Regions from separate parts of the Telluria sp. LT2P34 genome, predicted to be linked through region 2. Evidence: predicted binding sites of a transcription regulator. Region 2 holds the regulator's gene; each other region holds the start of a gene.
What was found. Region 2 encodes FNR, which switches genes on or off when oxygen is low (the NO sensors DNR and NnrR bind a similar motif). Its sites were predicted from a motif close to TTGATNNNNATCAA; they were not measured.

Region 1: the regulator FNR is predicted to act here: its motif matches at 7,410-7,423, upstream of AC56KZ_RS01325 (universal stress protein).
Region 3: the regulator FNR is predicted to act here: its motif matches at 1,492-1,505, upstream of AC56KZ_RS15845 (universal stress protein).

Annotation. Positions count from the first base shown of each region.
Region 1 covers NZ_JCASIN010000001.1:285,944-295,813, reverse strand. The annotation lists gene AC56KZ_RS01365 (arsenic transporter) at 1-500, opposite strand, end outside; gene AC56KZ_RS01360 (arsenate reductase ArsC) at 568-1,059, opposite strand; gene AC56KZ_RS01355 (ArsR/SmtB family transcription factor) at 1,108-1,446, opposite strand; gene AC56KZ_RS01350 (AI-2E family transporter) at 1,539-2,597, opposite strand; gene AC56KZ_RS01345 (slipin family protein) at 2,820-3,590, opposite strand; gene AC56KZ_RS01340 (NfeD family protein) at 3,587-4,399, opposite strand; gene AC56KZ_RS01335 (Clp protease/crotonase-like domain-containing protein) at 4,348-4,929, opposite strand; gene AC56KZ_RS01330 (ferritin-like domain-containing protein) at 5,071-6,333, opposite strand; gene AC56KZ_RS01325 (universal stress protein) at 6,493-7,317, opposite strand; gene AC56KZ_RS01320 (bifunctional diguanylate cyclase/phosphodiesterase) at 7,511-9,870, shown strand, end outside.
Region 2 covers NZ_JCASIN010000002.1:530,822-540,691, forward strand. The annotation lists gene AC56KZ_RS08220 (hypothetical protein) at 1-286, shown strand, start outside; gene AC56KZ_RS08225 (efflux RND transporter periplasmic adaptor subunit) at 288-1,403, shown strand; gene AC56KZ_RS08230 (efflux RND transporter permease subunit) at 1,410-4,508, shown strand; gene AC56KZ_RS08235 (hypothetical protein) at 4,569-4,943, shown strand; gene AC56KZ_RS08240 (DUF3147 family protein) at 4,949-5,299, shown strand; gene nhaA (Na+/H+ antiporter NhaA) at 5,381-6,592, opposite strand; gene fnr (fumarate/nitrate reduction transcriptional regulator Fnr) at 6,850-7,617, shown strand; gene AC56KZ_RS08255 (FixH family protein) at 7,665-8,195, opposite strand; gene ccoG (cytochrome c oxidase accessory protein CcoG) at 8,206-9,594, opposite strand; gene ccoP (cytochrome-c oxidase, cbb3-type subunit III) at 9,591-9,870, opposite strand, start outside.
Region 3 covers NZ_JCASIN010000006.1:1,199-11,068, forward strand. The annotation lists gene AC56KZ_RS15840 (response regulator) at 226-870, opposite strand; gene AC56KZ_RS15845 (universal stress protein) at 953-1,420, opposite strand; gene AC56KZ_RS15850 (protein phosphatase CheZ) at 1,827-2,669, shown strand; gene AC56KZ_RS15855 (chemotaxis protein CheA) at 2,669-4,543, shown strand; gene leuC (3-isopropylmalate dehydratase large subunit) at 4,799-6,199, shown strand; gene AC56KZ_RS15865 (lipoprotein) at 6,243-6,365, shown strand; gene leuD (3-isopropylmalate dehydratase small subunit) at 6,396-7,043, shown strand; gene leuB (3-isopropylmalate dehydrogenase) at 7,063-8,133, shown strand; gene asd (aspartate-semialdehyde dehydrogenase) at 8,187-9,314, shown strand; gene AC56KZ_RS15885 (motility hub landmark protein FimV) at 9,575-9,870, shown strand, end outside.

The sequences.
Region 1 (9,870 bases), on a different contig from region 2:
TAATCGGCCGAGACGATGTTGACCAGGTTCGAGACGACCAGCGGCAGGCTGGCCGTATCGGCAATGAAGCCGGCCGCCATCACGAACGCGAGCGTGGCTTTTGCCGAGAAGCGCAGCGCAACAAGCATGGCGATGACGATCGGCGTGAGAATCAGCGCCGCGCCATCGTTGGCGAACAGCGCCGCCACCGCGGCGCCGAGCAGGACCAGCAGGATGAACAGGCGCCGGCCATTGCCCTTGCCCCAGCGCGCCACGTGCAGGGCCGCCCATTCGAAGAAGCCCGCCTTGTCGAGCAGGAGGCTGATGATGATGACGGCGACAAACGCGCCCGTCGCGTTCCAGACGATGTTCCATACCACGGGAATGTCGGAGACCTGGATCACGCCTGCCAGCAGGGCGACCACCGCGCCTGCTGCGGCGCTCCAGCCGATGCCAAGTCCCCGGGGCTGCCAGATGACAAGAATGAGTGTAGCGAGGAAGATCAGAAATGCGATGAGCACGAAAGGTCCTGGTAACAGATCGATGGATTGGCGGGTCGCCGACGGCGAGCCGCGTGAAGTGACGGGCTCAGGGGAGCAGATTGCCGATGCGGTCGAGCTCGGCCTTGAACCTGGCCTTGTCGGCTTTCAGCGCTTCCAGCGGGAGTGCCAGGAAGGCCTGCGTGCGGGCCAGGATGATCTCGCAGGTTCGCTCGAATGCTGCTTCGATTGCCTCTTCGGTACCGACGACATGGCTGGGATCGTCCAGGCCCCAATGCGTGCGCAGGACCGGTCCGAGATAAGCGGGACAAATCTCGCCGGCGGTTTCGCCGGCGGCGCTGCTGCAAACGGTGATGACGACGTCGGGCATCGCCGGCAGCGCATTCCAGGATTTGCTGTAATAGCCCTCCGTCGACATCCCTTTGCGCTCAAGCAGGGCGACCGCACGCGGATGCAGGCAGCCCGTGGGTTGACTTCCCGCGCTGATTCCGGTCCAGCCTTCCGGGGCAAGGTGGTTGAAAATGCCTTCGCTGAGGACGGAGCGGCAGGAATTGCCGGTGCAGAGAAACAGGATATTCATGCAAGGATAAGTTCGAGTGAGGGAAATGGACAGGTGTAGGCGAGTCGCTTACTCCCGCCTGGCGACCGGACTGCAATCGGCACCTGGACTCGCGCCGCAGGGCACCCCGGCGCAGCAGTTCTCGGTCAGGAAATCGATCAGGCCGTTCATTGTCGCGACGTTCGCGGCGTAGATGACGAAGCGCCCGTCCTGCCGTGATGACAGTAGCCCTGCGTGCGACAGCTCTTTCAGGTGGAAGGACAGCGAGGACGGCGGAATGTCGAGATGCTCGGCGATCTTGCTCGCGGCCAGACCCCCGGGTGCGGCCTGCACCAGCAGGCGAAAAACCGCCAGCCGGCTTTCCTGGGCCAGGGCGGCGAGCGCTGTGAGGGTGGTTTTCGTATCCATGGATGCCATCTTAAGGTAATCGTACGACACTTCCAAGAATATCGAATCTTCATGACGTGCCGATGACAGCGCGGAGCTGACCCGCGCCTGCCTCAGTCGGAAATCGCGGCTGCCTGTGCAGCGCTGCCGGCGGCCAGGCGCTCTTCGCGCAGCCAGACGAACAGCACCGCCATGATGAAGGGACCGACGAACAGGCCAATCACGCCCATGGTCGACACGCCGCCCAGCAGGCCGAACAGCACGGCCAGGAAGGGCAGATTGACGCGGTGGCCGATCAGCTTCGGGCGCACGAATTTGTCGACCAGGAACAGCTCGACCGTGCCCCAGGCGAACAAACCGAGCGCCGCCGCCGAATGGCCCTGGCCCAGCAGCAGCAGCGACACCATCGTGAACGACAGCGGCGCGCCGCCCGGTATCAGGGCGAGGTAGCCGGTGATCACCCCCAGCAGCACAGGGGCGGGCGCGCCTGCGACCGCGTAGGCAATGCCCAGCACCACGCCCTCGAGCACGGCGATCGAGCACAGGCCGAGCGCCGTGCCGCGCACCGACAGCGGCAGCACGTGGCGCAGCATGCCGTAGTGATCCGGCGCCAGGCGCATGCCGGTGCGGTCGACGTAGCGCACCACGGTCGGGCCGTGCAGGTAGAGGATGAACAGGGTCAGCAGCGTCAGGAACAGGTAGAGCGCATTGGCCAGGATGGTCGAGCCCCAGATGCGGGCGGCGCCGGTCAGGGTCGGCATGAAGTCGCCGAGCGAGGTCTGGATCAGGTTGTTCAGGCCGCCCGGGACCGCGAGGTGCTGCTGCCACCATTCGCGCGCCGACTCGGCAATGACGGGCAAGCCGCCGAGCCAGTCGGGCACCGGGACCCCGGTCGCGTTCAGTTGCAGCATCAGGCGGTGCACGCCGGCCAGCTCGTCGGTCAGGGTGTCGAGCAGGAGCAGGGCGGGGCCGATGAAGCTGAGCAGCAGGGCGCCGAGCAGCAGGCTGGCCGAGGCGGCGCGCGGCCAGCCGCGTGCCTGCAGACGCGTGTGCAGCGGCCAGGTGATCACGGCCAGCAGCCCGGCCCAGGCCAGGGAACCGAGGAAATGCCGCAGCAGCAGCGCCAGCACGCCGGCGAAGATCAGCGGGAGGACCAGGTTGGAATAGCGCATGCCGGCCTTCACGCGTTTGGCCCGGCCTGGCTGCATGGCCCCATGCAGGATCGTGGAAGCAGGACAGCGGTAGGAACGGGCATCGTGTATTTCACTTGTCGAGTCTGTTGCTGCGGCAGCGTGCCGCGGGGAGAAAGGTCCGCGTAGTATAGATCAGGCAGCCGCAGGGAAAGCCGCATTTTACGAAGATTTCCTTCGGAAAAGCCGAACTCAGAGCCGAACTCAGCGGCTGTAGCCACGCCCGGCCTTGCCCGGGCCGGTCAGGAGCTCGATCGGCAGCGGGAACACGATGGTCGACGATTTGTCGCCGGCAATCGCCGACAGGGTCTGCATGTAGCGCAGCTGCATCGCGCCCGATTGCTGGGACAGCACCAGCGCCGCCTGCTGCAGCTTTTCGGAGGCCTGCAGCTCGCCCTCTGCATGGATCACCTTGGCCCGCCGTTCGCGCTCGGCTTCGGCCTGGCGCGCGATCGCACGGATCATCGACTCGTCCAGGTCGACATGCTTGATCTCGACGTTGGCGACCTTGATGCCCCAGGCGTCGGTCTGGGCGTCGAGCACCTGCTGGATGTCGAGGTTCAGGCGCTCGCGTTCGGCCAGCATCTCATCGAGCTCGTGCTTGCCGAGCACGGCGCGCAGCGTGGTCTGCGCCAGCTGGCTGGTCGCTTCCATGAAATTGGCGACCTGGATGATGGCCCGTTCCGGATCGACCACGCGAAAATAAATCACCGCGTTGACCTTCACCGAGACGTTGTCGCGCGAGATCACGTCCTGGGTCGGCACGTCGAGCACGATGGTGCGCAGGTCGACGCGCACCATCTGCTGCAGCACCGGGATGACGATGACCAGGCCCGGCCCCTTGACGCCCCAGAAGCGCCCCAGCTGGAACACCACGCCGCGCTCGTATTCGCGCAGCACCCGGATCGCCGACACCAGCAGTGGAATGAGCAGGACCAGGAGGGCGGCGAGGCCGAAGCCGATATCGAGGATCATGATGAAGCTCCCGGTTGGGGTTCGATGGGTGCGACCTGCAGTACCAGGCCGTCGCGTTCGACGACGCGCACCGCCTGCCCGCGCCGCAGGGGACGCGCGGCGACCGCCTTCCACAGCTCGCCCTCGAAGCGCACCCAGGCTTCGAGGCCGCCGGCGCCGAGCTCCTCGACCCGCGCTTCGGCGCCGGCAAAGGCGGCGGCGCCGCTGGTGACCGGACGCTTGCGGGTGTTCAAGGCCAGGCGCACGGTGCCGGTCACGAGCAGCAGGCTGGCCAGGGCCAGGCCGGCAACCAGCCCGGGCGGAACGCCGTAACCCGGCAGCTCGGTGTCGATCAGCATCAGGGCGCCGGCCACGAAGGCGACCACGCCTCCCAGGCCGAGGACGCCGAAGCTGGGCAGGAAAGCCTCGCCCACCATGAACAGCAGGCCGAGCGCGATCAAGGCCAGCCCGGCGTAATTTACCGGCAGCAGCTGCAAGGCGTACAGGCCAAGCAGCAGGCAGATGGCGCCGATCACGCCGGGCGCGACGAAGCCCGGATTCATGAACTCGAACAGCAGGCCGTAGATCCCGATGGTCATCAGGAGCAGCGCGACGCCGGGGTTGGCGATCGCGCCCAGCACGTCGGTGCGCCAGTCGGACGCGAACGGTGCGAGCGCCGCGCCGCGCGTCGCCAGGCGTTTTTCCTGGCCGAGGACCGTGACCGCCTGGCCGTCGAGCTGGGCCAGCAGCGCGGGGACGTCGACGGCGACATACTCGATCACGTCCTGCCGCAGGGCCTCGGTCGCGCTGAGGCTGACCGACTCGCGCACGGCGCGCTCGGCCCAGTCGGCGTTGCGCGCGCGCAGCTGCGCCAGGCTGCGCAGGTAGGCGGCGGCGTCGTTGACCTGTTTATTTGCCGAGGCTGAGCCCGAGCCAGGGTCTGGCGCCCGCTTGTCGCCTGGTTTCTTCGCGGCGCCGCCCGGTTCTTGCGGCTGCTGCGGCCCGATGCCGATCTCGACCGGGGTCGCGGCGCCAGGTTGGTGCCCGGCGCCATGGCCGCGATATGGCTGGCGTACAGGATATAGGTGCCGGCGCTTGCCGCGCGTGCGCCGCCCGGCGCGACGAAAGCGGCGACCGGCAGCGGGGCGCTCAGGATCGCCTTGATCACGCTGCGCATCGAGGTGTCGAGGCCGCCGGGCGTATCCATTTGCAGGATCACCAGCTGGTCGCCGTTCTGTGCCGAACGCGCGATGCCGCGCACGATGTAGTCGGCGCTGGCCGGGCCGATCGCGCCGTCGATGCTCAGGAGGCCGACGCCGGGTGCGGCCTGCGCCGGGCGCGCCAGCAGGGCTGCCAACACCAGCGGCAGCAGCGCGAGCGCGAACCATAACCGGGGCCGGCTGTGCAGAAACACGATGTTCTCCAGGCGTGGGCGCACACCATATCGGACCAGCGCGCGCGGCGCTGGTTCCCCTGGCTTAAGGGCAGAACTCTTTCCGGATTACGCTGCGTCGGCCAGCGACGCGCCGACCTCGCGCAGGCACGCGGCCAGCTTGGCGTCGAGTGCCGGGATCGAGCCCGCCAGCGCCTCGAGCGCCAGCGCGATCTCGTTCGCGCGTTCGGTCAGCAGGGCGGCGCCCGCGCCCACCTGGGGCAGGACCAGTCCGCTGCGCGGCAAGTGGAAATTCATGCCGGCATGCGGGCGCGGTTCGGCGCCCGCGGGCAATTGGGTCAGGAGGACGGCCAGCGCATGCACGACGTGCATCAGCCCAACCGCACCATCGATTTCCAGGCGCCGCCGCGCCTGGCCGCCGGCGCCGATGCCGGTGCCGCTCGCCAGCAGGCGCAGCATCAGCCCGTAGGTCGCGTTCGCCAGGTCGAGCACCCGCGCGCTGTCGGGATGGTCGACGTGGCAGCCGGGGGCGCCCGGCAACGGCGCGAACATGAGCGGGTCGCAGGCCACCGGGCGGTGCGCCAGGAAGCCGGGGTCGTCGCCCAGGAAGGCGTCGTATTCGGCGGCCATCGCCACGAAGCGCGCGTAATGCGATTCCTCGCTGTCGCGGCGGCCGCCTTCGCCCTGTTCGATGATCACCTCAATGGCGTGCAGCGCCGAGCGCAGGTCGGTCACCGTCACCAGGCCGGGCATGTCCATCAGCTCCGGCCCGAGCTGGGCGTCCAGGCTGCCGGCGAACAGGGCGTTTTCGCCGAGGCGCGCGGCCAGGGTCTCGAAACCCTCCCCGATGCCGCGATACAAGTGGCCGACGGTGTCGAAATCTTCCAGCGTCGGCGTCAGGCGCGAGCGGGCCGGACGCCGTTTGTAGGCCTGGGCCGACTCGAAGCCCCTGGCCTGGGGCAGGTCCATGCCTTCGGGACGCTCCAGGTAGACAAAGTGGGCCAGCGTATCGCGGGTGAGCGGTGCCAGACGCACGACCAGGCTCGATGGATGGTAGCCGGGCGCCACCGGAAAATTCTGGCGCCGGAAATGCGGCGGCGAGCCGATGCTCATCAACAGGTTGTTGACGGTGGCGAGATGGGCCATTTCCTCCATCGCGACGCTGCGGATTTCCTTGCGCCAGCGGTCGATGACGGCAAGCTGCGCCGGCGTCACGCCCTCGGCAACGGATGCCTTCAGGCTCCACCCGGCAAACAGGTAGGTGCACATCAGGCCATGCTCGATCTCGGCCGCTTCGGTCAACAGGTAGATGAGCTGTTCGCGGTCGTTGACGCGCACTGCATGCTGGTCGGTGGTCGTGGATGTGTTCATTCGAACACTATAACGGAAGACGGCGCGCAAGCCGGCGGCTGCGCGCGCCTGCCTTGAAGCGGCCCGGCATCGATGCCGGCCGCGCAGGCCTCTCGGTGAGGGCCACCTTCGCGGTGAGCGTGTCAAGACATATCGCCTGCTCCATGGACATGGGAGGGCTCAGTGCGCAAACAGGACGGGGACCGTGGAACGTTCGAGCAGCACCCGGGTGACGCCGCCGAGCACGATCTCGCGGTAGCGGCTGCGCCCGAAGGCGCCCGCCACCAGCAGGCCGGCGCCGCGCGTGGCGACGATGTCGAGCAGGGCCGCCCCGGCAGGCTTGTCGGTGTGCACCGAGACCACCTCGACCGGCACGCCGTGGCGCGCCAGGTAGAGCGCCATGTCGGCGCCGGGGTCGTCGCCATGCAGGTCGCCGCCGCGTTCCGGATTGACCAGCGCCAGGTAAACCGCGCGGGCGCGCACCAGCAGCGGCAGGGCGGCGTTGATGGCGCGCAGCGCGGTGATGCTGCCGTCCCAGGCGGCGACGATGCGCTCGCCGAGCGCCTGGCCGGCGTAGGCCGGCGGCACCGCCAGCACCGGCCGCGCGCCGTGCAGCGCCAGGTATTGCGGCAGGCCGCGCATGGCGGATCCGCCATCGCCGCCCAGGCTGGTGACCACCAGGTCGGCATAGCGCGCGTGCAGCAGCAGCGCATCGCGATGCTCGTCCTCGACCAGGCGCTCTTCGACCGATTGCACGCCGAGCTGCCGCGCGCGCTCGGCAAAGCGCGCGAGCGAACGGCGCGCCGCCTCGCGCAAGCCGTCGAACTCGTCGATCGGCGTGACCGCCATCGAACCGGTGAGCAGGGCGTAGGCGGGCCAGGAGAGGCCGGTGGCGGCGCTGCCCACCAGGTGCGCGTCGTGCTCTCGGGCAAGCCAGGCGGCCGCCCGCAGCCGCCCATCCATCGACGCTTGCTCGTCGACGTGAACGATGATCGTCTTGAACATGGCTGCTCCTTCCTGCAAGGCGTCAATGGGGGAGGTATCGCGTCCCCGCCCGTCGACTCTACGCCGAGTCGCGCGCCGCGTCAGACGCGCGACTGATGCAGATCAAACAACAGCGAGTTATTCTGGCGAACTTCGCCCTCAGCTGCTGCGTTGTACAATCGCGCCGACTCCTTCCTTCACAAGAGCCCGCCCCATGACACCGCCGCCAGGCCCCGCCGCGCGCGAACTCCGGCGTTTTTCCCTGGCGACCCTGGTCGTCACGACGGCCGCCCTGATCCTGGCCCTGGCCCTGGTCACGGCCGCGATGCTGTTCGCCAGCTACAAGGACACGCTCGACGCCCAGAAGACCTCGCTGCGCAACGTCGCCATCGCGCTGGCGGCGCAGACCATGAGCGTGGCAAAAGCCATCGACGGCGCCATGGCGCGTGCTTCGGGCATCCGCAGGCACCTGGGCGCCGACAGCGTCGGCCAGGTGCTGCTCGGGGAGAATGCCGGCGGCGCGCTGGAATACCTGCGGCGCCTTGCGATCATCGACGGCGCCGGCCGCGTCGTCGCGAACGTCGTGCCGGGCGGCGCGGCGTCCGCGCTGCCGCCGCTGCCGCCGCTGGCCGATATTGCGCGCGCGTCAGGCCAGGGCGCCGGCGGCGACGGCGTGCGCATCTTCGTCTCGGACATCGATCCGCGCAGCGGCGCGCGCCTGATCAACTTCGTGCGGCCGCTGGGCGCCGACGGTGGCGGCTGGATCGTCGCCCAGGTCGACGCCGAGCGTTTCATGCGCCTGTACGGCCTGGTCGAACTGGGCAAGGGCGGTTCGGTAACCCTGTTCCAGCGCGACGGCACGATGCTGGTGCGGGGACCGGATTATCCGCTGGGCATCGGCCGCTCGTATGCCGGTACGCCGCTGTATCGCGAGCACCTGCCGCGCGCCGAGCGCGGCGTGTTCGAGACCGCCAGTCCGCTCGACGGCACGCCCCGCCTGTACGGTTACGATACCGTGCCCGGCTTTCCGCTCCTGATCATCACCGGCATGAACCGCAGCGACGCGCTCGCCCCCTGGTACGGCAGGATGTGGATGGCGGTCGCCTTCAATCTCCTGCTGGCCGCCGTGCTGTCCCTGCTGGCCTGGCGCATCGCGCGCGGCGCCCGGCGCCAGTTCGAGCTCATCGAACTGCTCTCGTACAGCGAAGCGCGCCTCGACAAGAGCGCCCAGTACCTGGCCTCGATCATCAATGCGGTGGGCGCCCCGATCTGGGTGCTCGACCGCGAGCTGCGCATCGTCATGGCGAACCACGCCTTCGAACGGCTGGTCGGACGCCAGGGAAACGAGCTGGTCGGCGTGGAAGAAGCCGAGGTCTTCGGCGCCGGCGACCCCGACCGGCAGCGCCGCTACCGCGCCCTGCTCGCCGACGGCGCCAGCATCGAAACCCTGGGGCCGCTGCAGGGCAGCGGCGGCGACACGCGCACCGTGATCGAGCTGGCAACGCGGCTGGTCGCGGAATCGGGCGAGCCGCAGCTGGTCAGCGTCCTGACCGACATCACCGAGCGCGAACGCGCCGAGGCGCGCCTGGCCTGGCTGGCAGACTTCGACGGCGCGACCAGCCTGCCCAACCAGACCCAGTTCTGGCGCCTGTTCGAGGCGCGCCTGGCCACGGCGCTGGCCAGCGGGCGCGCCCAGGCGCTGCTGTCCCTCAGCCTGGAGCGCCTGCATGAAATCGTCGACCTGCTCGGCCATGAGGCGGGCGAGCGTGCGCTGGCGCGCATCGGCGAGCTGCTGCGCGCGCTGGCGGCGGAGCACAGCGGGCAGGGCGTGGTCGTGGCCCGCATCCGCGGCGCCGAATTCGCGCTGCTGGTGGACGCCGGCAGCGGGCGCGCCGCGCTCGAGCGCTTCGCCATGGCGCTGCACGAGCGCTGCTCGGCGCCGCTGATGCTGGACGACCGCGAATTCTTCCTCGGGCCAAAGCTGGGCGTGGCCCTGTTTCCCGAGGACGGCGCCAACCCCGACGAACTCTACCGCTGCGCGCAAGGGGCCCGCGGCGGCCAGGGTGTGGAGCTCGGGGGCGCCCTGTCGGACACGATCCATTTCTACTCGAGCCGCGTCCACCTCGATCTCGACCAGCGCCTGACCATGGAAGCGCAGCTGCGGCGGGCGCTCGCGGCGCGCGAACTGCGTCTCGTGTTCCAGCCGAAAGCGACGGTGCGGGGCGCTCAGGTGGTCGGTTTCGAAGCCCTGCTGCGCTGGTCGAATCCCTTGCTGGGAGAGGTGTCGCCGGTGCGCTTCATTCCGATCGCCGAGCGCACCGGCCTGATCATCCCGATCGGCGAATGGGTGCTCGAGGAAGCCTGCCGCCTGGTCGGCGAATGGTCGCGCGCATCGGGGCAGCCGGTGCGGGTGGCGGTCAACCTGTCGCCGCGCCAGTTCTACCAGAAGTCGCTGCTGGCGACCATCCAGCGCTGCCTGGCCGTCCACGGGGTGCCGCCGGGCTGCCTGGAGATCGAGATCACCGAAACGGCGCTGATGAGCCGCGAGGACGAAGTCGACCGCCTGATGCACGA
Region 2 (9,870 bases):
GGCCAGGGCGACATTCCACGCCGACCATGGCGATTATTCGGTCGACGATCCGAAATTGCTCGCCGCGCTTGCGAAACCGGGCGCCCATGCCCTGCTGTTTACGCTGGTGGCAGGTGATGAGTCCGATCTGCTGGAAGGCACGCTGACGGTGGCTGCCGCGGCGGACGAGCATGGCCACGACGACGGGATCGGCAAGGGCTGGCTGGCCGCCTTTGCCGCCGCCCTGATCGCCGCCGTCGCTGCCGCGATAGTCGTCGTGCGCCGCCGTCAACGCAAGGAAGCCTGACATGAAGAAGACTCAACGAATCATTGCCGGCCTGGTGGCCGGCCTGTTTGCCACCTCCCTGCTGGCTTCGCCCGGCGCCCATGGCCCGAACGGCGAGCACCTCGACGGCCAGGCCGGCGCCAGCCTTGGCGGCCTGGCGCGCCTGCCCGACGGCAGCGTCAACGTGCCCAAAATGGCGCAGCGCCGGATGGGCGTGCGCACCCTGATGGTCAAGGAAGGGGACTACGCTCGCAGCGTGGCCCTGAACGGCCGCGTCAGCATCGACCCGAACGCCGGCGGCCGCGTGCAGGCGCCCTTCGCCGGGCAGATCGCGCCGGGGCCGAACGGCCTGCCGGTGGCCGGCCAGCGCGTGGTCAAGGGCCAGGTGCTGGCACGCCTGCGTCCGACCGGCGCCGCCATCGAGCGCGGCAACCAGGCGGCGCAACTGGCCGAATTGCGCGCCAAGCGCGCATTGCTGGCCAAGCGCGTGGAGCGCCTGGCATCGCTCGAAGGCGTGGTGCCGGCCAAGGAAATCGAAGCGGCGCGCGCGGAACTGGCCGGCACCATCGGCCAGGAACGCGCCGTGGCCGGAACGATCAGCGGCAGCGAGGCGATCCTGGCCCCGGCCAGCGGCATCATCGCCAGCGCCTCGGTCCTCAACGGCCAGATCGTCGAGCCGCGCGACGTGCTGTTCGAGATCGTCGATCCGCAGCGCATGCTGATCGAGGCCATGTCGAGCGATGCCGGCATCGCCCGCAGGATCAGCAGTGCGACGCTGCTTGACGTGCCGGATGTCGAGCTGACCCTGCTCGGCGGCGGCCGCACCCTGCGCGACGGCGCCGTGCCGATCAACTTCCGGGCGCGCGGCGCCAGCCTCGACCTGGCGATCGGCCAGCCGGTCACGGTGCTGGCCAGGCTTGATACGAAGCTCAAGGGAATTGCGCTGCCGGCGGCGGCGCTGGCGAGGAATCCGGCGAACGAAACGGTGGTCTGGATCAAGTCCGGCGCCCAGCGTTTCATCGCCCTGCCGGTGGAAGCCACCGCGCTCGACGCGCGCACCGTCGTCGTCACCAGGGGGCTGACAGCCGACAACAGGGTGGTCGTGGTCGGCACTTCCCTGATCAATCAAATTAGATAAGCCTCCATGTTCAATTCCATAGTTCGCTTCAGCCTCCACAACCGCCTGTTCGTGCTGGTCGCGGCGCTGATGCTGATGGTGTACGGCGCCATGACCGCGTGGCGTACCCCGGTCGACGTCTTCCCCGACCTGAACAAGCCGGTCGTGACCGTGCTGACCGAGGCCGGCGGCATGGCTCCCGAGGAAGTCGAGCAGCTGGTCTCGTTCCCGATCGAGACCTCGCTCAACGGCATGCCCGGCGTGACGCGGGTGCGTTCGGTCTCCGGCGTCGGCCTGTCGATCGTGTATGCCGAGTTCGACTGGGGCACCGACGTCTACCGCAACCGCCAGCTCGTCTCCGAACGCATCACCCTGGTCAAGGAGGGGCTGCCCGGGAACATCGCGCCGGTGATGGGGCCGGTGTCGTCGATCATGGGCGAGATCATGCTGATCGCGCTGCCGATCGACGTGGCAAAAACCGATCCGATGAAGGCGCGCGAGTATGCCGACTTCGTGCTGCGCCCGCGCCTGTTGTCGATTCCGGGCGTGTCGCAGGTGATCCCGATCGGCGGCGAAGTGCGCCAGCTGCGGGTCGAGCCGGACACGGCGCGCATGGCGCAGTTCGGCGTCTCGCTGGAACAGGTGACAGGCGCACTGCGCGGCTTCGCGGCCAATACCAGCGGCGGCTTCGTCGACCTGAACAACCGCGAATACCTGATCCGCAACCTGGGCCGCACGAATCGCCTGGAAGACATCCAGGGCCTGGCCGTCGCCTACCGCAATGGCACGCCGGTGCTGCTCGAACAGGTCGCGGGCGTACGGTATGCGGCGGCCTTCAAGCGCGGCGACGCCGGCCTGAACGGCAAGCCTGCGGTGATCGTCAGCGTGCAGAAGCAGCCCTCTGGCGACACGGTGCGCCTGACGCGCGACATCGAGACGGCGCTGGCGGAACTGAAGCAGGGCCTGCCGGCCGGGATTTCGGCGCCGGTGGTGCTGTTCCGCCAGGCGAACTTCATCGACAACTCGGTCGGCAACGTGGTCGAGGCGCTGCGCGACGGCGCCATCCTGGTCGCGATCGTGCTGTTCGCCTTCCTGCTCAGCGTCCGCACGACGCTCATTTCGCTGATCGCCATCCCGCTGTCGCTGGCGGTCACCGCCCTCGCCTTCCACCTGCTCGGGCAATCGATCAACGTCATGACCCTGGGCGGCCTGGCGATCGCCATCGGCGAACTGGTCGACGATGCGGTGGTGGACGTCGAAAACATCCTGCGCCGTCTCAAACAGCGCAAGGAAGACGGCGCCTCGGTGCTGGAAACCATCTGGCATGCTTCGGTCGAGGTACGCTCGGGCATCGTGTATGCCACCGTGATCGTGGTGCTGGTGTTCGTGCCGCTGTTCGCCCTGCCCGGCATCGAGGGCCGCCTGTTCGCGCCGCTGGGCATCGCCTACATCGCCTCGATCCTGGCCTCGATGCTGGTATCGATGACGGTGACGCCCGCCCTGGCCTACTACCTGCTGCCGCGCATGAAGCACCTGCACCGCCCGGACAGCCCGATCGTGCGCCGCATGAAGGCCTGGGACACGGCTGCCCTGAACTGGACCTTCCCGCGCATCCGCACGATGCTGGCGCTGGCGCTGATCGCGGTGCTGGCGGCGGCGGCCTCGGTGCCCTTCTTCCCGCGCGCCTTCCTGCCGGCGTTCAACGAGGGCTCGCTGGTGATGGGCATGACCTTCACACCGGGCACCTCGCTGGCCGAAGCGAACCGCATGGGATCGCTGGCCGAGACCCTGATCGCCCAGGTGCCGGAAGTGACCCAGGTCGGGCGCCGCACCGGCCGCGCCGAACTCGACGAGCATGCCGAAGGGGTGCATTCGTCCGAGCTCGACGTCGACCTGAAACCCTCCGAACGCTCGCGCGAAGCGGTCATGGCCAGCATCCGCGACCAGCTGGCGGTGATCCCGGCCTCGATCGCGATCGGGCAGCCGATTTCGCACCGGCTCGACCATTTGCTGTCGGGCGTACGCGCGCAGATCGCCCTCAAAATCTACGGCGACGATCTCGATACCCTGCGCGGCCTGGCCGACGGCCTGCAAGGGCGCCTGCGCGCGGTGCCCGGCCTGGTCGACCTGTCGACCGAGCGCCAGGTGCTGATCCCGCAGATCAAGGTGCGCATCGATTACCGCAAGGCGGCGCAGTATGGCCTGGCGGCGGGCGACGTGCTGCAGGCCCTGCAGGCGCTCAGCGAAGGCACGCGCGTCACGCAAGTGATCGATGGCGCGCGCCGCTTTGACCTGGTGGTGCGCCTGGCCGACGTCGACCGCTCGCCGCAGGACCTGGCGCGGGTGATGCTGACCACGCCAGGCGGACAGATTCCGCTGTCGGCCGTGGCGACGGTGGAAGAAGGCGACGGCCCGAACCAGATCGGCCGCGAGAATGGCCGCCGCCGCATCGTCGTCTATGCCAATACCGACGGCTCGAACATGTCGCAGATTATCGAAGACGTGCGCAAGACGGTCGGCGCCAGCGCGCTCCCCGGCGGCTATTTCGTCAGCGTCGAAGGCCAGTTCCAGGCCCAGGAACAGGCGCAGCAACTGATCGTCGGCCTGTCGCTGGCCTCGCTGGTGCTGATCTTCCTGGTGCTGTACTCACGCTACCGCTCGGGGGTGCTGGCGCTGGTCATCATGGGCAACATTCCCTTCGCCCTGGTGGGCAGCGTGGCCGCGATGTGGATCGCGGGCGTGTCGCTGTCGGTGGCCTCGATGGTCGGCTTCATCACCCTGGCCGGCATCGCCACCCGCAACGGCATTTTGAAGGTGAGTCACTACATCAACCTGTGCAAGTTCGAGGGCGAGACTTTTGGGTGGCCGATGATCGTGCGCGGCTCGATCGAACGCCTGACGCCGGTCGTGATGACCGCGCTGGTCGCCGCCTTTGCGCTCACGCCCCTGCTGCTGGCGGCCGACGCACCCGGCAAAGAAATCCTGCATCCGGTCGCGGTCGTGATCTTCGGTGGGCTGATCAGTTCTACCGTGCTCGATTCGCTGCTCACGCCGCTCATCTTCTGGAAGGTCGGGCGCCGGCCCCTGGAGCGCCTGCTGGCGGAAAAAGGCGGCGAAGCATATTAAATTCACGCGGGCCGAGTGGCGGCGCCCGTTTTTTTGCCGCCACAGTTTTCTGGAGCATGTATGAAAAAAATCTTCGCCATCGCCGCGCTCGCGGCAAGTATCGCCGTCTCAGGCAATGTGTTCGCCCACGGCGCCAAGCCCAAGCATGGCGGCATCGTCCAGAGCGCGGGCGACCTCGCCTTCGAACTGGTGGCCAGGGATGGCGGCACCACGATCTATGTCGACGACCACGGCAAGGACAAGCCGACCGCAGGCGCCAGCGGCACCCTGACCGTATTGAAGGGCGCGCAGAAGACCGAGTTCCCGCTGGCGGCAGGCGCCAATAACACGCTGGTCGTCAAGGGCGATGCCAAGCTGGTCAAGGGGAACAAGGCCGTTGCGGCCATCACGTTCGCGGACAAGAAGGCGGTGAGCGTGCGTTTCTCGGTCAAGTAACTGAGATGAAATGGATCATCACGAAATACCTGATCACGGCGGCCGTCGTTGTGCTGGTGTCGGAAGTGGCGAAGCGCAGCGACCGTTTCGGCGGCTTCGTCGCCGCGCTGCCGATGATTACCCTGTTGACCCTGGTGTGGTTGCACCTCGAAGGCCAGGGCCCGGACCGGCTCGCCAATCATGCCTGGTACACCTTCTGGTATGTCGTGCCGACCCTGCCGATGTTCCTGGCCTTTCCCTGGCTGCTGCCGCGTCTCGGTTTCTGGTGGACGCTCGGGGTGAGCGCCGCGCTCACGGTCGTCTGCTTTAGCCTGTTTGCGCTGGTGGTGAAGCGCTTCGGGATCAACCTGCTCTAGAAGCGTCATCACGCAAGCGCAGGCACAGCATTGGAGAACTGGCGGCACGCATGACGGTGCGCTGCCGGACCGTCACCCGGCTTACGCTGGCGACTCGTCCTCGAAATCCATCGACTCCGGGTCGGGATCGGACGCCAGCGGCGCGCCCATGAACTTGAGCCAGACAAAACCGATGACGCCTGCAACCAGGGAGGCGATCAGGATCGCCATCTTCGACGACGTAATCACATCGGCCTGCCCTGTATAGGCAAGATTGGTGATGAAGATGGACATGGTGAAGCCAATCCCGCCGAGGAGGCCGGCGCCAAGGACGTGCCGCCACGCGAGGTCTAGCGGCAGCCGGCAGAGCCCAAGGGCGACGGCCGCGAAACTGAACAGGACGATGCCAACCGGCTTGCCGATGACCAGCCCGAGCAGGATGCCGAGACTGTTGGCCGACATCAGCTCCGCGGCCCAGCCGGCGCCGATGACGATGCCGGTGTTGGCCAGGGCGAAGACCGGGAGGATCAAAAAGGCGACCGGCGTATGCAGCGCGTGCTCCAGCTTGTGCGACGGCGACTCGGCGTCGTCCTCCTTGGCCGAGTAGGGAATCGCAAAGGCCAGCAGGACGCCGGCAATCGTCGCATGCACGCCGGATTGGAGCATCAGGAACCACATCAGCGCCCCGCCAAGCAGGTAGGGCAGCAAGGCCATGGTGCGCAGCAGGCGCTTCATCGCGAACAGCGCGGCAAAGACGCCGAGCGCGGCCACCAGGTACAGGAAGGAGAGTTCGGCCGTATAGAACACGGCGATCACGACGATGGCGCCGAGGTCGTCCATGACGGCCAGCGCTGTCAGGAAAATCTTCAGCGAGGCCGGCACCCGGCTCCCGAGCAGGCTCAGCACACCCAGCGCAAAGGCGATGTCGGTCGCCATCGGAATGCCGATGCCGGCCTGGGTGGCGGTTCCGCCGTTGAGCATGAAGTGGATCAGCGAGGGAACGGCAATTCCGCCTGCCGCGGCGACGATCGGCAGCATGGCATTGCGGAGGTCGGACAGCTCACCGTTGACCAGCTCGCGTTTCAGCTCCAGGCCGATGAGCAGAAAGAAGATCGCCATCAGCGCATCGTTCACCCAGTGCTCGATGCTCAGGCCGGCGACATACTGGCGCCAGAAGCCGAGATAGCCCTCCCCGAGGGCGGAATTGGCGACGATCAGCGAAGCGAGCATGCACAGGATCAGCAGGACAGCGCCGGCTTTGCCGGAATGCGTGAAGTGCTTGAATGAGGCCGAGAGTTTTTTTTCGATGCGCATGGGCGACAGGCGAGTAAGGACTGCGTGGCGGCCCGACCATCGCACATCCTGTCACACCCGTTCAGTGTGATCACCCTTGGCAGATTATACCGTGTGCATTGTTTTGACGGCGCTGCGGAAGACCTGCCCCGGGACACAGCCAAGCCCTTGCACTTTTACTTTTACTTTCACGGTCCGAGGTCCAGGTTACGCCGAAAAACGTCATAGGCGCTCGTTGACCGGTCTATAATCGCCGCACACTCCGTTGGGGGACTCAGATGAGCCAAGGTATTCCATTCCCAACCACGGCCCCGATCAGCCTCGGCGCAATCAAGGCCAGCTGCGGCGCATGCAGCATGCACCAGCTGTGCCTGCCGATGGGGCTTGACGAAGCAGACATCAACCGGCTTGACCTGATCATCGGCCGCCGCCGGCGCCTCGTGCGCGACGAACGCCTGTATGCGATGGGCGAGTCATTCCGCAACCTGTACGCAGTGCGCTTCGGGCACTTCAAGACCTACCAGGTCAATGCTTCGGGCGAACAACAGATCACGGGCTTCCAGATGGCGGGCGAATTGCTCGGCATGGACGCGATCAGCGGCGACCGCTACCAGTGCGACGCCGTCGCGCTCGAAGACAGCGAAGTGTGCGAGATCCCGTTCTCGCGCCTGGAAGACCTGTTCGGCGAGGTACCCGCTTTGCTGCGCCACTTCCACCGCATCATGAGCCGGGAAATCACGCGCGAACAGAACGTCATGCTCCTGCTGGGTAACATGCGGGCGGAGCAGCGCTTTGCGGTCTTCCTCGTCAACCTGTCTGCGCGCTATGCCGCGCGCGGCTACTCGTCGACGGATTTCGGCTTGCGCATGTCGCGGGAGGACATCGGGAACTACCTCGGACTCACCATCGAGAGCGTCAGCCGGCTGCTGTCGCGTTTCAAGAAGCAGGGCTGGATCGAAGTCGACAAGCGCGATGTGCGCTTGCTCGAGCCGGCGAGGCTGAAGGCGATGGCCGCCGGCACCGAGCAGTGCAGCCCGATGGCCTGAGTCCCGGGGCCGCAATCCTCAAGCATTTGCGTGAAGGCGCCAAGCCGTCATGGCCCGGGGTCGGCCACGATTGCCAGCTTGCCCGTCGATGCGGGGCTCCAGGCGCGTGCCAGGCGCCAGGCCCGGCCATCGTCCTCGACGACGACGCGCCAGTGCGTCATCTCCAGGGCGGGCAACCTGACCGCGGCGACGCCACTCGCGTCCGGCCGGGCGTCGAGCACCAGGTCTTTCCGGGGCAAGGTCGGATGCGCGAGCAAGATCCGGAAAGGCCCTCGCATCGGGCGACCAAAGCTCTCGAGCCGGCCTTCGAGCACGCCGCGCTTCGGGTCATAGCGCGCCGTAAAGGCCAGTTTCAGGGCCGTGGCCGCGCGGTCGCGCCGCAGATCCTGGTTGATCGCCTTGCCACGCTTGTAGTAATCGTCCACGACGACCGCGTCCGGCTGCCTGATCGCAAGCCCCACGGTCACCGCCGTGGCCAGCATCACGGTCGCCGGGCCGAGCATGATGAACCACGGCCAGCGGTGGCGGTACCATGGGAGCACGGCAGGCTGCGCGAATACGGGTGGAAGTGTTTGCATGGTATGACTCCTAACGCGGCACGATGAAAACGGCTTCTTCGCGCACGGCGACTGCTGCGTCGTCCAGCGCGGTAACGGTAAATTCGATCCGGTTCGATCCGCGCTTGCCCGCCCCCGGCGGGATACGCACCCGCACCGGCAGTGCGCGCGTGCTGGCGCCGTCGAGCGCGACGACCGTTTCGCCCACGATCACAACGCCGGGCAGGCCTTCGACCCGCAGGCGCAGGCGGCGCGGCGCTTCACCCGTGTTCATCAGCTGCAGCCGGTAGACATTCTCGATCCAGCCCTCACCCACTTCGCGCCCCATCGATCCGCGGTCGCGGATCACGTCGACCTTGAGCGGGACGCGCAGTGCCAGCGAGGCTGTCATCGCCGCCACCAGCAGCACCAGCACGGCCGTGTAGGCCAGCACGCGCGGGCGCAGCAGGCGACGTCGCACCTGCTCCTTCCCCCATCCCTGCGTCAGCGCGTTCTCGGTGGCGTAGCGGATCAGGCCGGCGGGCTTCCCGATTTTTTCCATTACCCCATCGCAGGCGTCGACACAGGCGGCGCAGCCGATGCATTCATACTGGAGGCCGTTCCGGATGTCGATGCCGGTCGGGCAGACCTGCACGCACAGGGTGCAGTCGATGCAGTCGCCGGAGCGCCGCTGCAGCGCTGCCTGGCCGAGTGGCGCGCGCGGCTCGCCGCGGTCCCGGTCATAGGTCACGATCAGGGTGTCGTTGTCGAACATGGCGCTCTGGAAGCGCGCATACGGGCACATGTATTTGCAGACCTGTTCACGCATCCAGCCGGCATTGCCGTAGGTGGCAAAGCCATAGAACAGGACCCAGAACGCCTCCCAGGGGGCGAGGTTCCAGGCGAGGATTTCGCCCATCAGGGATCGCACCGGCGTGAAGTAGCCGACAAAGGTAAAACCCGTCCACAGCGCCACCAGCAACCAGGCGGCGTGCTTGGTCGTTTTCTTCGCGATTTTCTCAAGATTCCACTGCTGCCGGTCGAGCCGGATGCGGGCGCTGCGCGCGCCCTCGATCCTGCGTTCGATCCACAGGAACAGTTCTGTGTACACCGTCTGCGGGCAGGCGAAGCCGCACCAGACCCGCCCTGCCACCGTCGTGACGAGGAACAGCCCGTACGCGCAGACGATCAACAGCCCCGCGAGATAGATGAAGTCCTGCGGCCACAGCACGAGGCCGAACAGGTGGAACTTGCGCGCGCCGAGGTCGAACAGCACTGCCTGGCGGCCGTTGAAGCCGATCCACGGCAAGCCGTAGAACAGCAACTGGGTCAGCCAGACGCAGACCCAGCGCAGGGTCGCATAGCGGCCTTTCGCCTCGCGCGGATAGATTTCCTCGCGCGCGGCGTACATCATGATGACCGCTTCCTTGGTCGCACTCATTGTGCCGCGACTGTTTTCTCTTCAGCCGGGGCGACGCCCGCCGGGGCGCCGGCCGGATTCGACAGGCTCCAGACATAGGCGGCCAGCACATGCACCTTGTCCTCGCCCAGGAATTCGCCGAAGGCCGGCATGGTATTGGTGCGCCCCTTGCGGATCGTCTCCATGACAGTCTCCACGCTGCCGCCGTAGAGCCAGGCCTTGTCGGCCAGGTTGGGCGCGCCCAGCGCCTGGTTGCCGGTGCCGGCGGCGCCATGGCAGGCCATGCAGGCTGCATAC
Region 3 (9,870 bases), on a different contig from region 2:
AACGATGTAGGAATAATCTTACTGCAACGGGGCGTCACCGAATGGGACGGGAAAGAACACATTGCCAACAGGAGAGACCAGGGCAGAGGATGACGCGTGGCGGGCATGGCACAAACTATGCAATCGCAATGTCAAACATTTTTTCGGCCTTGGTGAAAAACCGAACTACGCTTCTTCCCGATACGCCGGGCTGAAGCGCAGGAACTCCATGGCGCGGTCCTTCGCTCAGGCCTTCAGCGGCGCCAGCAGGCGGTGCGCCACGGCGTACTGGACCATTTCCGACAATGAGGTCATGCCCATCTTTTGCATGATCCGGGTCTTGTGGGTACTGACCGTTTTCACGGACAGGTGCAGGTTGTTGGCGATTTCCGTAATCGACTTGCCGCCTACCAGCAGCGAAAACACTTCGAATTCGCGGTCCGACAACTGCTTGTGGAGCAACTGTTCGTTGGGCGCCATGATATTGAGCGCCAGCTGTTCGGCCACCTCGGTGCTGATGTAGGGACGGCCCGAGGCCACCTTGCGGATCGCGCCCACCAGTTGCGTACCCGCGCTTTCCTTGGTCAGATAGCCCTGGGCGCCGGCGCGGATCGCACGTACGGCGTACTGCTCCTCTTCGTGCATCGTGAGAATCAGCACTGCCAGCTTGGGCGCCTCGCTGCGCACCTGGCGGATCAGGTCGACCCCGCTGCGCCCGGGCATCGACAAGTCGAGCAGCAACAGGTCGAAACCGCCCTGGCGCACCAGGGACAGCACTTCGAAGCCGTTGGTCGCTTCGCCGACGATTTCGACATCGACGGCGCCGTCCAGGATGCGCTTGAGGCCCTCGCGCATGATCGTGTGGTCATCTGCAATGACGATTCTTATCATAGATGCGTTACTCCCCAGCGCCGCGGCCCGCCGCAGCGTCTTCTATATAGTGCACGCCGCAAGCGGCGTGCCGGTGCCGGAACTAGGACTCGACCGGCTCATTGATCAGGCGGTGCACCAGCACCGGCCTGCTCGTATGCGACAACACTTTATTCGTGACGCTGCCCAGCAGGATCTGGCCCCAGCCGCTGCGCCCGTGCGAGCCCATGAAGATCAGGTCGCAATGTTGCTGTTCGGCGACATCAACGATTTTCAGGGCGGTGGCGTCGGAAAACGCGGTCATGCAGTCGTGCGGGAGGCCGGCTTGTTCGCAGGAGCGCATGATGCGGCTCATGTGGTCTTCGCCGGTGCGCTTCATCTGCTCGATGTATTCCTCTTCGCTCGGATACGAGGGCGGAATGATTTCGACATACACCGGGTACTGGTACTCGGGCGCGACAAACAGGGCCAGCACCTCGGCTCCCATTTGCTGGGCAAACTTGACGCCGGCGCAGGCCGTGTGCTGGGACACGGTCGAGCCGTCGGTGGTGATCAGGATTTTCCGGTACATGATGATTTCTCCGAAACGCCACGCTATTGTGGGTCCTGTCAGGCGGCCGGGGCTTGTCGTAGCGCAAGCTGTTGACTTTTCTCAAACATGAGCTCGCTTCCAAGCGATCAGGACACCCGAACTGTCCCCTTAGGGGTAAAAACGCTACACGATCGGTACGACTGTAAAACAACACCTCGCTTGTGTAAACGATCAGGAACCGCACCGTTTTATTGTCGCGGAATTAAGATTCCTTGTCCATTTCAACCTGGCCTCTTTTCCGACATTTACCTAGGGCAACTACGCTGCTACACTCGCTGAATGATTTTTGGGCTGGCGACGACGTGCGACAACGTGCGCAAGCCTGCATCCACCGCACCGAAACGCGCAACAGCCGCGATATTTTTAATATGGAGAAGCAGGGATTATGACCGACGCCGCCGACGATTTCGACGCCTTATTCGACGAAGTGGCAGCCCAGCGCGCCAGTGCGTCGGCCCCGGCCAGCCCGGCTGCCCCGGCCGCAGTTGTAGAGGAAGATGACCTGGAAGCCCTGTTCGACCAGGTGGCGTCGAGCCAGCCGGCCGCCGGCGCCGGCAGCACCTTGTCGATCACTCCCGTGCCGGATGCGGAAGGCGCTGAAGGCGCTGAAGGCGTGGAAGGCGACAAGAACATGTACGAACGCCTCGGCGGCATCGTGCGCCTGCTGCACGACTCGCTGCGCGAACTCGGCTACGACCGCGCACTGTCGGAAGCCTCGTCCCAGATCACCGATGCCCAGGACCGCCTCGAGTACGTCGCCACCCTGACCGAACAGGCCGCCAACAAGGTGCTCAACACGCTCGACGAAGGCATGCCGGCGCAGGACAGGCTGTCGAAGCAGGCGCAGGACATGTCGGGCCGCTGGGATGCGCTGTTCTCCGGCAAGCTCAGCCTGGACGAATTCAAGGCCCTGGCCGGCGACTCGCGCCAGTTCGCGCAGGCTGTCTCGGACGCAACCGAAGCGGAAAAAGCGCGCCTGCTGGAAATCATGATGGCCCAGGACTTCCAGGACATTACCGGCCAGCTGATCAAGAAAGTGGTCGCGATCACCAAGACCGTGGAAAACGAGCTGGCCCAGCTGCTGCGCGACAACGCGCCGCCCGAGACGCGCGCCAAGCTGGCCGAAAAAGAAGCTGCGCCCGTGCAGCTGATGTCGGGCCCGTCCATGCCGTCCGCGGCCCTGGACCAGGACAATGTCGACGACCTTCTTGCCGATCTGGGATTCTAATGGACGATATGCTCAAGGACTTCGTCGTCGAGGCGTTGGATCTGGCAGTCAATGTTGAAGAGCACCTGCTGCGCCTCGAACGCGATCCGCAGAACAAGGAAACGCTGAACGCGGTGTTTCGCTCGTTCCACACGATCAAGGGCGGCGCCGGCTTCATGGGCCTGCCGGCGCTGGTGGCGGCCTGCCACCTGACCGAAAACCTGTTCGACGCACTGCGCACGGGTGCCGCGCCCGTCACCCCGCTGTCGATCGAAGCGGCGCTGCAGGCGTCGGGCTTCGTGGCCGACCAGCTCAACGATCTGAACAACGGCACCACGCCGGAACAGCTGGCGCCGATGCCGCAGGACCTCGAACGCATCCTGATGGACGCGATCGAAGGCAAGGCCGAGGCTGCGCCCGCACCTGTGCCGGCGGCCCCGCCGGCGCCGGCCGCCGTAGCGCCTGTCGCCGCCGCAGTCGTGGCCCCGGTCGCAGCAGCAATGGGCGACGATGGCCTCGACTGGACGGCAATGTACAACGCCGTCGTTCCCGCCAGCGCCGCAATCGCCGGGGACATGACCGCTTCGGCTGCGCCGGCCGCGGCCGTCGCGGAAGCCGGCGCCGCGCCAAGCGGCCCGCCGGCAGCCAAAGCAGGCTGGGACGGCGTCGACCGCCGTAACGAGAACAAGCCGGTCGCCGCCGCGCCGGCCAAGGACGAAAGCATCCGTATCGACGCCGTCAAGCTCGACGCGCTGCTGGAAGTGGCGGGCGAATCGGTGCAGGCTGCCAACCAGGCTGCCGTGCTGCTGGAACGCCTGGCGCAGTTCAAGTTCGAAGGCCAGGCCGCCACCCTGATGGCAACCCTCACCGAAACGCTCGAGCGCGCCTCGCGCTATTCGGCCGAACTGCAGCGCGCCACGCTGGCCACGCGCATGCAGCCGGTGGGACGCCTGTTCCAGAAATTCCCGCGCCTGGTGCGCGAACTGGCGAAAGACCTCGGCAAGGACGTCGAGCTGACCATCGAAGGCGCCGAGACCGAAGTCGACCGCGTCGTCGTCGACAGCCTCTACGATCCGCTGGTGCACATGCTGCGCAACGCGCTCGACCATGGTGTCGAGTCGCCGCAGGACCGCGTCGCCAACGGCAAGCCGGCCAAGGCCTTCATCCTGCTCAAAGCCTGGCAGGAAGCCAACAGCGTCATGATCGTGCTGCAGGACGACGGCAAGGGCATGGACCCGGGCAAGCTGCGCAAGAAAGCCATCGAGAAGGGCCTGATCGGCGAGAACGGCGCCCAGAGCGACGAGGATGCCTATCAGCTGGTGTTCCTGCCGGGCTTCTCGACCAAGGAAGTGGCGTCTTCGGTCTCGGGGCGCGGCGTCGGCATGGACGTGGTGAAAACGGCGGTGGAAAAGAACCGCGGCGCGATCCGCATCGATTCCTCGCTCGGCCACGGCACCAAGTTCGCGATCCGCCTGCCGATCGAACTGTCGATCGTGCCGACGATGCTCGTGTCCACCTCGGGCGCGTCGCTGGCGCTGCCGATGGCGGTCGTCGAGCGCGTGGTCGAGCTGCCGGAAACCTTCTCGCAGGTCGGCGGCGCTCCGGTGCTGAAAGACCAGGGCCGTCCGCTGCCGGTGCGCTCCCTGGCCGGCGCCCTCGGTTACGAGGAAGCGCCGGAACGCGTCGGCATCGTCATCAACGCGCCGCAGCCGTATATCCTGGCGGTGGAAGCGGTCGACGGCACGGCCGACCTGGTGATCAAGCCGATGACGGCGCTGACCGTCGAAGGCGTGACCGGCACCGCGCGCTCGGCCGAGGGCGAACTGGTGCTGGTGGTAGGCCTGTCCTTCCTCATGGATGGCTGCCGCAGCACGGCGCGTGTCGCCGCCGCCTGAACGTCTTTTACCGAAGAAAAAGGGCTGGACAGGCCCTGACAATAAAAGCCTGCGCATCGGATGCGCAGGCTTTTTTTATTCGAGTATGGCGTATCACAGGCAAATTTAATTTGCAGACGAGTGCTGTCATTGGCAGGACTGTGCAAAATGCACCTCCCTCTGCCGCAGTGCACAATTATGGCATAATCGAAAATGTCCCCTTGGGGCACCTTCTTGAAGCGCCCCTTTCAAGCAGACGTTTACCTGGATTAGCCAATGTTCAAGACGCTGTACGACAAACTCTGGGATGCGCACGTCGTGCGCGCCGATGCCGATGGCACCACGGTGCTCTACATCGACCGCCACCTGGTCCATGAAGTGACCAGCCCGCAGGCTTTCGAGGGCTTGCGCGAGGCCGGCCGTCCGCTCTGGCGCACCTCCGCCAACCTGGCCGTGGCGGACCATAACGTGCCCACCACCGACCGCAGCGAAGGCATCCTCGACCCGACGTCGCGCCTGCAGGTCGAGACCCTCGACGCGAACGCGAAGAGTTTCGGGCTCACCTATTTCAACATGAACGACCGGCGCCAGGGCATCGTCCACGTGATCGGGCCAGAGCAGGGCGCGACCCTGCCGGGCATGACGGTCGTCTGCGGCGACTCGCACACGTCCACCCACGGCGCATTCGGCTGCCTGGCGCATGGCATCGGCACCTCGGAAGTCGAGCACGTACTGGCTACCCAGACGCTGCTGGCCAAGAAATCGAAAGCGATGCTGGTGCAGGTCGACGGCGATTTGCCGCCAGGAGTCACCGCCAAGGACATCGTGCTGGCCGTGATCGGGCGCATCGGCACCGCCGGCGGCAACGGCCATGCCATCGAATTCGGCGGCAGTACCATCCGCGCGCTGTCGATGGAAGGGCGCATGACGGTCTGTAACATGGCGATCGAAGCGGGCGCGCGCGCTGGCATGGTCGCGGTGGACCAGACCACGATCGACTACGTGCAGGGCCGCCCGTATTCGCCGCGGGACGCGCTGTGGGAGCAGGCCGTGGCCTACTGGCGCATGTTGCGCAGCGACCCGGGCGCGCACTACGATCTGGTGGTAACCCTGGATGCGGCGCAGATCCGCCCCCAGGTCACCTGGGGCACCTCGCCCGAAATGGTGACCTCGATCGACGGCCGCGTGCCCGATCCCGGGCAGGAAAGCGACGCCGTACGCCGCGACGCCATCGAAAAGGCGCTGGCCTACATGGCGCTGGCGCCGAACACCCCGATCGGGGACATCCGCATCGACAAGGTGTTTATCGGCTCGTGCACGAATTCGCGCATCGAAGACTTGCGCGCCGCCGCCGAGGTGGTGCGCGGACGCCAGCGCGCCGCCAGCGTCAAGCTGGCCCTGGTCGTCCCGGGCTCGGGCCTGGTGAAAGAACAGGCCGAGCGCGAAGGGCTCGACAAGATTTTCACTGCCGCCGGCTTCGAATGGCGCGAGCCGGGCTGCTCGATGTGCCTGGCGATGAATGCCGACCGCCTGGAACCGGGCGAGCGCTGCGCCTCGACCTCGAACCGCAATTTCGAAGGCCGCCAGGGACCGGGCGGGCGCACCCATCTGGTGTCGCCGGCCATGGCCGCCGCCGCGGGGATCGCCGGCCATTTTGTCGACGTCCGCGGATTTTGAACAAACACCGATTTTTTTTTAACCACCGAAGCATAGGAACATCATGAAAAAAGTATTCGCCCTCGCCCTCGTCGCCATCGTCCTCACTGGCTGCAACACCATTTCCGGCGTCGGCCGCGACGTGCAGAAGGTCGGCCAGGTCGTGACCGGCGCCGGCGGCAAGTAATCATCAACGGGCGCGGTGAGCAGAAAATCCATGGACAAATTCACGATACACGAAGGCCTGGTTGCGCCGCTCGACCGCGCCAATGTCGATACCGATGCAATCATCCCGAAGCAGTTCCTGAAATCGATCCGGCGCACCGGCTTCGGCCAGAACCTGTTCGACGAGTGGCGCTACCTCGACCACGGCGAGCCGGGCCAGGATTGCAGCGTCCGGCCGCTCAATCCGGACTTCGTACTGAACCAGCCGCGCTATGCCGGTGCTTCGATCCTGCTGACCCGGAAGAACTTCGGCTGCGGCTCTTCGCGCGAACATGCGCCGTGGGCGCTGCAGCAGTACGGCTTCCGGGCCATCGTCGCGCCGAGCTTTGCCGACATCTTCTTCAATAACTGCTACAAGACCGGCTTGCTGCCGATCGTGCTGGAAGAGGCGCAGGTCGACCAGCTGTTCGACGAGGTCAAGGCGAATCCCGGCTTCCAACTGGTGGTCGACCTCGAGAACGGGCTGCTGCGTACGCCTGACGGGCGGCTCGCCTTTGCCTTCGCCATCGACGACTTCCGCAAGTACTGCCTGTTGAACGGCCTGGACGACATCGGCCTGACCCTGCGTCACGCCGACGAGATCCGCGCCTTCGAGCAAAGCCACCTCGCACGCCAGCCCTGGCTGGCCACGGTTATCTGAATAATATAAAAGGACGCGCATGAAGATTGCCATCCTGCCGGGCGACGGCATCGGCCCCGAAATCATGACCCAGGCCGTGCGCGTGCTGGGCGCCCTCGGCGAGCGCTTCGAGATGGAAAGCGCCCATGTGGGCGGCGCCGGCTATGCGGCCCACGGCCACCCGCTGCCGCCGGGCACGCTGGCCCTGGCTAGGAGTGCGGACGCCGTGCTGTTCGGCGCGGTCGGCGACTACCGCTACGATACGCTCGAGCGCGCGCTACGCCCGGAGCAGGCGATCCTGGGACTGCGCCGCGAACTCGGCCTGTTCGCCAACCTGCGCCCGGCGATCCTGTATCCGGAGCTGGCTGGCGCCTCGAGCCTGAAGCCCGAGATCGTGGCGGGCCTGGACATCCTGATCATCCGCGAACTGACCGGCGATATCTATTTCGGCAAGCCGCGCGGCGTGCGCGAATGCCCCGACGGCCCATTCAAGGGCCAGCGCGAAGGCTTCGACACGATGCGCTATGCCGAAGGCGAGATCCGGCGCATCGCCCACGTGGCCTTCCAGGCGGCGCAAAAGCGTGGCCGGCGCGTGACCAGCGTCGACAAGGCCAACGTGCTGGAAACCTTCCAGTTCTGGCGCGACATCGTCACCGAGGTCCACAAGGACTATCCGGACGTCGCGCTCGAACACATGTATGTCGATAACGCGGCGATGCAACTGGTGCGCGGGCCCAAAAAATTCGACGTCATCGTCACCGGCAACATGTTCGGCGACATCCTGTCGGATGCGGCTGCGATGCTGACCGGTTCGATCGGCATGCTGCCCTCGGCCTCGCTCGACGCCAACAACAAGGGCCTGTACGAACCCTCGCACGGCTCGGCGCCCGACATCGCCGGGCAGGGCATCGCCAATCCGCTGGCGACCATCCTGTCCGCCGCCATGATGCTGCGCTACTCGCTCGGACTGCCGGCCCACGCCGACCGCATCGAAGCGGCCGTCAAGCAGGTCCTCCAGCAAGGATTGCGCACAGCGGATATATTCGAGGACGGCACGCAGCGCGTGAGTACCGAGCAGATGGGCGACGCGGTGGTGAAGGCGCTCGCGTAGGGTGGGCACCCGTGCCCACGCGGAACAATAATGATTGTTATAGGGAAGAGAAAATGAAGTTAGTTGGCCTGGTAGGTTGGCGCGGCATGGTGGGTTCGGTCCTGATGCAGCGCATGCAGGACGAGGGCGATTTCGACCACATCGAGCCGGTGTTCTTCACCACCTCGAACCCGGGCGGCGCCGCGCCGAAGATGGCGAAGAACGAAACCACCCTGAAGAGCGCGCACGACATCGGCGAACTGGCCAAGTGCGAGATCGTCATCTCCTGCCAGGGCGGCGACTATACCGCCGAGGTCTTCCCGCAGCTGAGGGCGAGCGGCTGGAAGGGCTACTGGATCGATGCCGCCTCGACCCTGCGCATGAACGACGACGCCGTCATCGTGCTCGACCCGGTCAACCTCGAGGTCATCAAGAACGCCATGTCGCGCGGCGTGCGCAACTACGTCGGCGGCAACTGCACCGTGTCGTGCATGCTGATGGGCCTGGGCGGCCTGTTCGAGCAGGGTCTGGTCGAGTGGATGAGCTCGATGACCTACCAGGCCGCGTCCGGCGGCGGCGCCCAGCACATGCGCGAGCTGCTCACGCAGTTCGGCACCATCAATGGCGCAGTCAGGCCGCTGCTGGACGATCCGGCCTCGGCCATCCTCGAGATCGACCGCGCAGTGCTGGCGACCCAGCATGGCCTCTCGCCTGAGGAAACGAAGCAGTTCGGCGTGCCGCTGGCCGGCAACCTGATTCCGTGGATCGACAAGGACCTGGGCAACGGCCAGTCGAAAGAAGAGTGGAAGGCCGGCGCCGAGACCAACAAGATCCTCGGCCGCGGCCAAGGTTTCAGTGCCGCCGCGATCCCGGTCGACGGCTTGTGCGTGCGCATCGGCGCCATGCGCTGCCACTCGCAGGCGCTGACGATCAAGCTCACCAAAGACGTGCCGCTCGACGAGATCAACGACATCATCGCCTCGCACAACGCATGGGTGAAGCTGGTGCCGAACACGCGCGAAGCCTCGATGCGCGAACTGTCGCCGGCCGCAGTCACCGGCAGCCTGACGATCCCCGTCGGCCGCCTGCGCAAGATGTCGATGGGACCGGACTACCTGTCTGCCTTCACCGTCGGCGACCAGCTGCTGTGGGGCGCCGCCGAGCCGCTGCGCCGCATGCTGCGCATCGTGCTGGAACAGTAAGGAAGCCGCACCGCGGCCAGGCCGCGGCGTGCTCCCGAAAAACCCGGCATGCATGGGCTTCTTGGCGTTTCAACCATACCTGTTAACACCGCATTAATTCCTCTTGTACAAGGTTGATATCGAAACGTTATCGATCGCTCATCCAGCCCACAGTTTGACCTGGCTACGCCCCGCAAGGCTTGCATGCTCCAGAGCATGATGATATGTTGAGACCTCCGGGAAACCGTCCTTTCCCCCAGCTAACCTTCTCCTTCCCAACTATGCCACTGACCCGCCGCCCTCAGATCATGTCGTCCGCGTTGAAAACGCTTACCGCAGCGGTCGCTAGTGCAGTGCTGCTGGCTTCGGCGGCTACAGCGGCGGGACTGGGCAAGCTGACCGTGCTGTCCTCCCTCGGCCAGCCGCTGCGCGCCGAAATCGAACTCACTTCGGTGTCCGCCGACGAAGCCGCCGGCCTGGTCGCGAAACTCGCCAGCCCGGACGCCTACCGCGCCGCCAACATCGAATTCAATCCGGCCCTGCAGTCGTTGCGCTTCGCGGTCGAGCAGCGGGGAGG